2 regions of the Methylobacterium sp. ap11 genome follow, and region 2 is predicted to be linked to the other one. Evidence: riboswitches for the same ligand, from Rfam matches in the RefSeq annotation. Region 2 holds a riboswitch; the other holds the start of a gene.
The links. A riboswitch is a leader RNA that binds a small molecule or an ion and turns the genes downstream of it on or off. The one in region 2 is predicted to bind cobalamin.

Region 1: it holds a riboswitch for cobalamin, as region 2 does, so the genes downstream of both, BMX97_RS23585 (TonB-dependent siderophore receptor) here and BMX97_RS21830 (TonB-dependent receptor) in region 2, are expected to answer to the same signal.

Annotation. Positions count from the first base shown of each region.
Region 1 is NZ_FOEB01000020.1:52,329-57,072, forward strand. It holds gene BMX97_RS23575 (hypothetical protein) at 110-346, shown strand; gene BMX97_RS23580 (TAXI family TRAP transporter solute-binding subunit) at 449-1,570, shown strand; cobalamin riboswitch at 1,670-1,891, shown strand; gene BMX97_RS23585 (TonB-dependent siderophore receptor) at 2,080-4,224, shown strand; gene BMX97_RS23590 (hypothetical protein) at 4,224-4,493, shown strand; gene BMX97_RS23595 (acetyltransferase domain-containing protein) at 4,490-4,744, shown strand, end outside.
Region 2 is NZ_FOEB01000017.1:26,613-31,356, forward strand. It holds gene BMX97_RS21830 (TonB-dependent receptor) at 257-2,386, opposite strand; cobalamin riboswitch at 2,440-2,643, opposite strand; gene BMX97_RS21835 (hypothetical protein) at 2,919-3,146, opposite strand; gene BMX97_RS21840 (AAA family ATPase) at 3,186-3,698, opposite strand; gene BMX97_RS21845 (DUF6925 family protein) at 3,728-4,720, opposite strand; gene BMX97_RS21850 (ABC transporter ATP-binding protein) at 4,692-4,744, opposite strand, start outside.

The DNA.
Region 1 (4,744 bases), on a different contig from region 2:
GGTGCGGCGTCCCGGCCTGCCGCACCCCGGAACACTTTCCCAGGCCTCGGGGTTTCGATGACCCGACGGCAGCCGTGCGGCGCTGCCGTCAACCCCGTGGAGTTGGCCGATGCCCCGCCCCTACGAAGCCGTCGCGGACGCGATCCGCACCGCCCGCTCGATCGTGCTGCAGGAAGGCTCCGCGCTCGCCGTGGCGGCGCGGGCCGGCGATGACGCCGCGCTCGACGCCGCGAGCTGCGATCTCGTGAGCCGCATCGCCCAGGCGATCCTGGATGCCGAGCAGGAGGCGATGGCCCGCAACCTCGTGGCCGCCGACCCGTTCGCCACGCGCCGGCTCAGCGCCTGAGGACAGCCGTCGCGCCGGGTGCCGAATCGGTTGGTCGCCGGGTGCGGGAGATCTAAGACACGTCGACGACTTCGATCTTCGGAGCGTGGGACGAGGTCGCGGATGAACGAGCATCGCCATGACGGCCTCAGCAGACTTGCGTCGGCAGGCCGACGCTTCGCCCGCTCAAATTCCTGGTTCGTCGCAGGTTTTCGGCGCCGAACTGGTCACCGCTTCGGCGAAACCTGCTCGGGGTCGAGGCGCCCGCCGAGCGCTCCGTCGTGGCGCCGCCTCCTCGCGGTCCTGGCCCTGATCGGTCTCGTCCATCCGCCCGCCCGCGCCGGGGAGGGGGGGCAGGAGGCGCCCAAGGAACCGCTCCACCTCGTTCTCGCCACCGCTACGCCCGGCGGCGGTTTCCCGGCCTACGGCGAGGCGCTGGCGGCGGCGATCCGGGAGACGAGCCCGGACATCACCCTGGAGTTGCGGGCGAGCAAGGGCTCGACCGAGAACCTCGACCTCCTGCGCGGGGGCCGCGTCGACCTCGGCCTCGTCCAGGGCGAGTACGCCTACGAGGCCCTGGCGGGGCAGGGGGCTGCGCCGGCCGTCACCGTGGTCGCTCCGGTCTATTCGGCGCCGGGCCTGTTCGTGGTCCCGGCGGACGGGCCGATTCAGGCATTCGACGACCTGCGCGGCCGGCCGGTGGCGCTCGGTACCCGCAGCTCCGGCCTTACCGCCATGGGCCGCACTGTTTTACGCGGCGCGGGCCTCGACCCTGACCACGACATCCGGCCCGTCCTCCTCGACCATGCCGGCGACGGCCCGGCGATGCTGCGCGACGGTCGCGCCGCGGCGCTGTGGGGCGGCGGCACCGGATGGCCGGGCTTTCGGGCCGCGGCCACGGCACCCGGCGGGGCGCGATTCCTCGGCCCCCCCTTGAACGCGATCCCCGCGATCCTCGCCGCGAGCCCGTCCCTACGCCGCATGACCGTGCCGGCCGGCACCTTTCCGGGGCAGGCCGCGGCGATCGAGACGGTGGGGTCGTGGAGCTTCATCCTCGGCCGGCCCGGGCTCGACCCGGCGGCCGTCGCCCGCCTCGTCGCGGCGATCGACGCGGCGCGGCCGGCCTTGGCGCGGCGTCAGCCGCACGAGCGTCCGAGCGATCCCCGCGACCTCGCGGCGGCGGTCCCGGCCGCGTGGCTCCATCCGGCGACCGCCGCGTACCTGCGGCAGGTCGGCACGCCCTGAGCTCTGACAAGGCGAGATCCGTTGTGTTCCTGTGGACACAGGATGCGCAACGTTATTACAATGCGTTTCCGGTCTATTGCTGCAGCGCGGCGACCGTGGCACTTTCACGGCAGCCAAGGTTCCCCGGGCGTCACGCCCGGGGCTAAGAGGGAACCCGGTGCGCTCGGTCGGACAAGACCGTTCGGGCCAAACCGGGGCTGCCCCCGCAACTGTGAGCGGAGAGATCCCGCCGCCGACGGTCACTGGTGCGCCGCACCGGGAAGGCCAGGCGGGAGCGACGATCCGCGAGCCAGGAGACCTGCCTTCGGCGCGCGCCACGTCGGCGCGGTCACGTCCTGCGGGCGGTGCGGCCCGGGGGAGCGCTCGGGTCCGGCTGCCGCGTTCTAGGAACGCGGGATGCCGCCTGCCGCTCGTCCGTCCGCCCCGCACGGCAACATCGAGTGTGCTTCGTGAGAACCCGTCCGCCGCTTCGCCATCCTGCGCCCTCCCGCCGTCGCCGCTGCACCGCCCTGGCGGGCGCCGTCGCCGTCGGTCTCGCCGCGCCCGCGGCCCGCGCCCAGGAGAGCATCGCCCTCGACGAAGTCGTGGTGGAGGGCCCGCGCCCGGCCGCCGCGGCACCGGGCCTGCCGACGCTTCCGACTACGGCGTCCGGCACGATAGGCCTCATCGGCCCGACCGCGGGCTTCCGGGCCGACCGCGCGGTCAGCAGCACCAAGACCGACACGCTCCAGCGCGACGTGCCCCAGGTCGTCACCGTGGCGCCGCGCGAGGTCATCACCGATCTCGCCGCCACCCGGATCGACCGCGTCCTCACCTACACGCCGGGCGTGGCCCTGCAGAACAATTTCGGCGGGCTGACCATCTTCAGCTACGCCATCCGGGGCGTCACCACCTCGGAATTGTACAAGAACGGTTTTCCGCTCAACCGCGGCTTCCCACCGCCGCCCGACACCCAGAACGTCGAGCGGATCGAGGTGCTGAAGGGCCCCGGCGGCGGCCTGTTCGGGCGCAGCGACCCGGGCGGCCTCGTCAACATCATCACCAAGCAGCCGACGGCCGAGCGCTTCGTCGAGATGGGCGGGCTGTGGGGCTCGTTCGAGGAGGTCCGCGGCACGGTGGATTCCGGCGGCGCGCTGAACGAGGACGGCACGCTCCTCTACCGCTTCAACCTCGCGGCCGGGCGGCAGAACAGCTTCCGCGATTTCGTCGATGGCGACCGGCTGTTCGTCGCTCCCGTCGTGAGCTGGCAGGTCACGCCCGACACCAAGGTGACGGTCGAGACCGAGTTCCTGCGCAACCGCACGGTGTTCGACCGCGGCGTCATCGCGATCAACAACCGGCTCGGCTTCCTGCCGATCTCGCGCTTCCTCGGCGAGCCGGGCCAGAGCATCTACCAGACCAACGACTCGATGCAGATCCGGGTCGACCACCGCTTCGACGCCGACTGGCAGATGCGGCTTGCCACCTATCTCAACTCCAACTCGCTCACCGGCGAGGCGGTCGAGGTGCGGGGCATCGCCGCCGACAACCGCACCGTCCTGCGCGACCGCAACTACCGCAACTACCGCGCCGACATCGCGCTCGGCCAGGCCGAGCTGGTCGGACGCTTCGACACCGCCGGGATCGGCCACACCGTGCTGCTCGGCTTCGAGCGCGAGAGCACCGACGGCACCTACCAGCAGATCCGCTCCAACACCCGCACGAACCCGTATTCGCTCGACATCTACGCCCCGGCCTACGGCCAGCCGCTTCCGAACTACACGCGCCAGACCAACGGCATCGAGCAGGTCACCAACACCGCGCTCTACGCCCAGGACCAGATCGCGCTGTCGCCCGAGTGGAAGGCGATGGTCGGCGTGCGGTTCGATTTCTTCGAGCAGGCGTTCCGCGAGCGCAGCACCGGGGTCCGGAGCGACCAGACCTACTTCGCCGCCACGCCCCGGGCCGGCCTCGTCTACCAGCCGCTGCCGGAACTGTCGCTCTACGCCAATGTCGGCACGAGCTTCCGGCCGAATATCGGGCCGGACGCCGCGGCCTCCTCGTTCAACGGCCCGTTCGCGCCGGAGACCGGCCTCGGCTACGAGGTCGGCACCAAGCTCGACCTCTACGGCGGCGCCTTGAGCCTGACGGGCGCCGCCTTCCGGGTCGAGCGTCAGAACGTGCTCACCGCGGATCCCAACAACAGCGGTTTCTCGATCGCCGCCGGCGCGGTGCGCAGCCAGGGCTTCGAGTTCACGGCGGCCGGCCAGCTCTCGCCCTCGGTCAAGGTCCTGGCCGGCTACGTCTTCGCCGACGCGGTGGTCACCAAGGACAACGTGCTGCCGGTCGGCGCGCCCCTCATCAATGTGCCGCGCCATTCGGGCAGCCTGCTCGCCGTCTACGAGGCGCAGGAGGGACCCTGGAAGGGATTCGGGATCGGCGGCGGCGCGCGGGCGGTCGGCGAACGGGCCGGCGACGCGAATGGCGGCGCCTTCCGGCTGCCGGGCTACATCGCGGTCGATGCGCTGGCCTACTACAAGTGGGAGAATTTCCGCTTCGGCCTGAACGTCGAGAACGTCTTCGACACCACCTATTACGCGAGCTCACTCAACGTCTTCAGGGTGTTTCCGGGCACGCCGCGCCGCTTCACCGGCACCCTGTCGGTGCGGTTCTGATGGCCGCCCCCGCCCGCCTGGGCGATGCGGGCGCGCCCGCGCGCAGGGGCGATGCCGGCCGGGACGCGGCGGCCACCCGCGCCCGGGGCTACCGCCAGCGCCTCGCCCCGGTGCTCGCCGCCATCACGGCGGAAGCCGGGGCGACGCCCGAGGGCATCGCCGCCTGCCTGACCCGGCGCGGGATCCCCAAGCCCCGCGGCGGCCGGGTCTGGACGCCGCCGGACGTGCGCCGGCTCCTGTCGCGGCTCGCTGACGAGGCCGCCTCGTGACCGCCGGCCCCCGCCCGCCGCGCATCGCCGCGATCGACGCGCTGCGCGGCCTCGTCATGCTGCTGATGCTGGTCGACCACGTCCGCGAGTTCTTCTTCCTGCACGCCCAGGTCCGCGACCCGATGGACCTCGCGGTCACCCCGCCCGGCCTCGCAACGACGCGGCTCACCGCGCATCTGTGCGCGCCGGTCTTCCTTCTCCTCACCGGGCTCTCGGCCAGCCTCTATGCCGGCCGCCACGGCCCGGGGGCG
Region 2 (4,744 bases):
TCAAGCCTGGGTAAAGCTCAGAGGATTGGATCAGGCTGCCCGGCGGCTGTGGGCCTTGCCTCGGCGTGAGATCCCGAGGCCCTTGCGGGCATCACATTTGAGACCGTGGCTGTGCCAGCCCTCGCCCGGTGCCTGTTGCCAGCCGCGATGGCAGCCGTGAGCCGCCGCCGGGCCGATCCACAGAACCGTCAGCAGGCCGATCGATACAGCAAGGGTGCGCATGAGGAAATCCTTTCAGGCGGGGGGAGATCGGGCGTCAGAACCGGCCGGCCAGGGTCAGTCGAACGGCCGTCGGCTCGACCGGGTGGAAATGCCGGTCGGCGACTCCGGCAGCGTCCTCTCCCGGCAGGCGGGACACGTAGTAGTAGGTGATCTGGTCGGCTTTGGCGTTCGTCAGGTTCAGCACGTCGAGGGAGAGGCTGACGCCATTGTTGAAGTTATAGCCGACCCGGCCGTTGAGGAGTGCGGTCGGCTTCGAGCGCACCGAGTTGTCCTCGATCAGGGGACGCGGTCCGAAGTAGCGGAGGCGCAAGGATCCGAACCAGCCCAGGCCTTCGCCGAAGGTGACGCCCGCCGAGGCGATGGTGGTCGGCGCCTCCGGCACCCGCTGGCCCACCGGATCGCGGTCGGAGAACCGGGCATTGGTGATCGTCAGGTCGCCTTCGAGCGCCAGCCAGGGCAAGACGGCGTAGTGGTTGCTCCATTCGATGCCGAAGCGGCGGGTCGGCCGGCTCGGCTCGGTGGTGCCGGTGTCGCCCTGGAACAGGTTCTCGGAGGCGAAGTCGAGCCGGAACAGAGCGAGGCTCGTCTCCAGCCCGGCGATCGAGCGGTTGCGGATGCCGACCTCGTAGCCGGTCGAGGGCACCAGGAACGGCGAGCGGGAGATGTTGAACAGCGGGCTCACAGGATCGACGGTGGCGGTGACGCCGCGGGCGTCGTTCGAGTGGAAGCCGCCGCCATAGTTCACATAGAACTCGGTATCGAGCCACGGTCCGAACACCGCGCCGAGCTTCGGATTGACGATGCCGTCACGAGCTTTGCCGGAGTTGGCTGGCGTGTCGGAGCGGACGTCGGCATAGTAACCGTCAGCCCGAAACCCGACGCTGGTGCGCAGCCAGTCGGTCCAGCGTACCCGGTTCTCGTAGTAGAAGGCCGCGCTCGCCTCCAGCACCCGGTCATCCAGCACCGTCGAGCGGTACTGACGCGCGGTCGTATTGAACAGGCCGACCCGGATATCATCGGTGCGGGTCTGCACACCGATCTCGTTCTCCATCGGCAGGCCGAACAGGTCGCCCTGGAAGACGCGGGAAATCTCGCCACCACCGAGCACGCGGCTGTCGCGCTGGCGGAACTGATCGCCGTTGACCGGATCGTTGAGGAAGTAGGTGAAGTTGTTCCAGAGGTTCATCTGGTAGCGGATCACGTAGGCCGAGGCCCGGGTGATGCCGCCGGCATCCGACTGGCTCCAGTACCCGGAGAGCGAGAAGCGCCCGGTGTCACCGCCATCGGTCGGATCGAGGGTGCCGTACCGGCCGATGACCCCTTCCGCTACCGCTCGCTCGGGGATCTGGTTGGTGGCATTCCACTTCGCCCAGTAGGCCATGCCGGTAACGGCGAACCCGTCGGTCGCGGTACCCTGGCTGTAGCGCGCCACGCCGTTGAGCTTGCGCAGGCCATCGGGCACGACCCACGGCCCATCGTAGGTCTGCGCCTCGCCGGCGACGAGCAGGTTGCCCGCACCGAGCGGCACGGAGGCCGCCGAGAGCCCGCGCTTGAAGCCGAAGCTCCCGAGGGTGGTCAGAGCGATGTTGCGGTCGAGCTTGTCGAGGTAGTCGATCCGCACCGACCCCGCCGAGGCGAAGTCGCCGTCGCGGACAAAGTACGGGCCCTTGTGGAACTCGACCGCGCCGACGAGCTCGGGGATCAGGAAGTTGAGGTCGGCGTAACCCTGGCCGTGGGCGTGGGTGCGCATGTTCACCGGCATGCCGTCGACGTGGATGGCGATGTCTGTCCCGTGGTCGAGGTTGAAGCCGCGCAGGAAGAACTGGTTGGCTTTGCCCTCGCCGGAATGCTGGGTGACGATCAGGCCCGGCACCGACTCCAGGACCTCGCCCGGGCGGGTCACCGGGCGGCTGTTGATCGCCGCGCCGCTGATGACACCGGCGCTCGCTGCCTCGACCGGGCGCAGGGCGCCGCCGATCCCGGAGATACCGCCAGGATAGCCTGCGCTGGCGGCGGCCCCGGTGGAGGCAGGCGGGGGTGCGGTAACCTCGATCTCGTCGAGGCGGATCTCGCCGGCGGCTTGCGCCAGGGCATGGCCAGGCAGGCCGGCGGCAAGTGCCGCAAGGAACCAGGGATAGGAGACGCGCACGGAAAGAGCCTTCATGGCTGTGGCACGTCACTGTGGAGGCACCGACACACCCCGTCCGGCACGGCCCACATGTGACCACGGCTGACGGCAGGTCTCCTGGCTCACGGGTCGCCGCCCGCCATCGTCTTCCCAGGGAGGTCTTGCGTCCCCAGTGACGTAAGGTGATGGTGGGCTCGCCGCTCACAGTTGCGGGGGCAGCCGCGGCATCGGGCTCTCGCCCTCACCGCGTTCCCTTTTTATCCCCGAAGGGAACCGTCATGACGACGTATCACAGCCACGATCCTGACCGTCAATCGTATCGTAAACGATCCAGGCAGGTGTGATCTCTCTGGCACAGCACTGATGCATGAATCAGCGCTCTTGGTGCTCGCAAATCGACCGACGGCATCCTCTTCCGAACGAATTCGACGCGCGGCCTGGCAAGCAGGCCGAGACGAGCGCGGAGATTTTGCAAATTATCCCTGATCCACCGCTGTGCAACGAGGCGCGCGAACAGCCGTTCGCGCACGGCGCAATGTCACAAGATCAAGCCAGAAGCTGATCGCCGTCATCGATCTTCGGTCTCTCGCCGCGCGAGGGCCCGGCGGCCCGCCACGGTCAATGCGTACTCGCAGAACTGCGAGTCGGGATGGATGCGTCCCGTCGCCTCGATCAAGCCGAGCTTCAGCAACTGCTTCGTCGTCGCGGTGGCGGCGTAGTAGCGTGATGTCCCGGCCAGCAACCGCAGGCGGTAGAGGAGCGTCAGCTTGAGGTTGACGTCACTGTTTCCGTCCACGGAACCGCCGCCTCATGAGACGATGAGCAAGGGTGGTATTCAGACCGGGATGACCTCGATCCGGTCTGCGGGCAGCGCCCGCCACCAGGCATCCGGGGCCTGGAACGCCTCGTAGGTCAGCCGCAGCACGTCCTCGGGCTGGCGGTGGGCCGGGTCGAGCCGGCCCCGCGCCTCGTTGCGCGCCACCAGCACCTCCCAGGGCACATCGAACAGCTTCCACTCGACGGCGAGGCCGTGGGCCTCGACGATCTCGAGTTCGCGCGCGAAGACCTCGCGCGTCAGATGGGTGTCGGCCATCACCACGCTGAAGCCCTGCGCGAGGGCGGCTTGCAAAGCCGCCTCCTTCACCCAGTGCAGCAGGGCATGCGCCTCGGCGTCGTAGCCGCCGCGCCGGACCTCCCAGTACATCTGCCGGTCAGGGGGCCAGAGCGCCTGCCGCAGGTCGTCGAGGGTGAGGTGGACCCAGCCCTCGCGCGGATCGAACCGGCGCGCGTAGGTCGTCTTGCCCGCGCCTGGGCAGCCGATCAGGCCGACGACCCGCTGGCGGGGCATTCGCCCGCCCTCGACGATCGGGGACATGGTCAGGCGTGGATGTCGGCGGCCTCGTCCTCCTCGTCGCCGGGGCCGACCTCGATGGGCTCGCCGCGAAGGTAGCGGCTTTGCGCCTCGGCCACCCGCCGGGCGGCCTGCGCGTGCCGGCTCGACACCGCGCCGCCGTGATCCTCGGCCCCATGCTTGACGGCGACCAGCGCCGGATCGCCCCAGAGCTGCAGCAGGACCTGGAACGCCGCCAGGCGCTCCGCGTCGAAGGCGATGCGCTGCCCCTGCATGTCCTTGTAGGGATGGGCCGGGTGCAGGGCGGCGCAGGGCACGAGGCCGGCCGGGATCGGGGTCGTCGCGGCATGGGTTCGGCCGCTCCGCAGGAGCTTCGGCAGAACGTGGGTGTGCGGCCCCTCCGGGCTGGTGCCGCCGGAGGGCGGGATCGGGGCGTAGACCTCGATGCGGCCGAAGCGGGCCAGGAAGACCCGATGCGGGCTCATGGCGACGAGGCGCGGCCCGATCGGGTTGCCGGGCGCGAAGAGCGGCTGCCCGGCCCCGGCCCGCAGGCAGGCGACGACCTCGGGATCGCGGCTGCGCACACAGGCGTCGATGGCGAGGAGGTCGAGGCCGAGATCGAACAGCACCCCGTCGCGGTCCTCCGGCCGTGCGGCTTCGTGATCGGGGCCGAGCTCCGTCACGACGCCGCGCCGGTTCATGACGCAGGCGTCTTCCGGCAGGCAGAGCGCCACCGCGTGGTTCCAGCCCGAGGCGACCGCCGTCTCGTAGGCGACCGGGCGCAGGTCGGGGTGGGGCCGCAACGCGATGGCCCCGCGGGCCGTTGCCATCCCGAGGCGAGCGTCGGGCAGAGCCGAGACGGGCTCGTCGGGGTCGCGCATGAACTCCGCGATCGCCCCGAAGCTGCCGAGGCTCCAGGCCGTACCCGGATCGCGCAAGGAGTCCCGCATCAGCGCCTCGACGGCGTCGCGGTCAGGAGCGGTCTTATACTCAGGAGCGGTCTTGGCCGGCTGGGTCATGGTCGTCCTCCCGGTGTGGCCCCG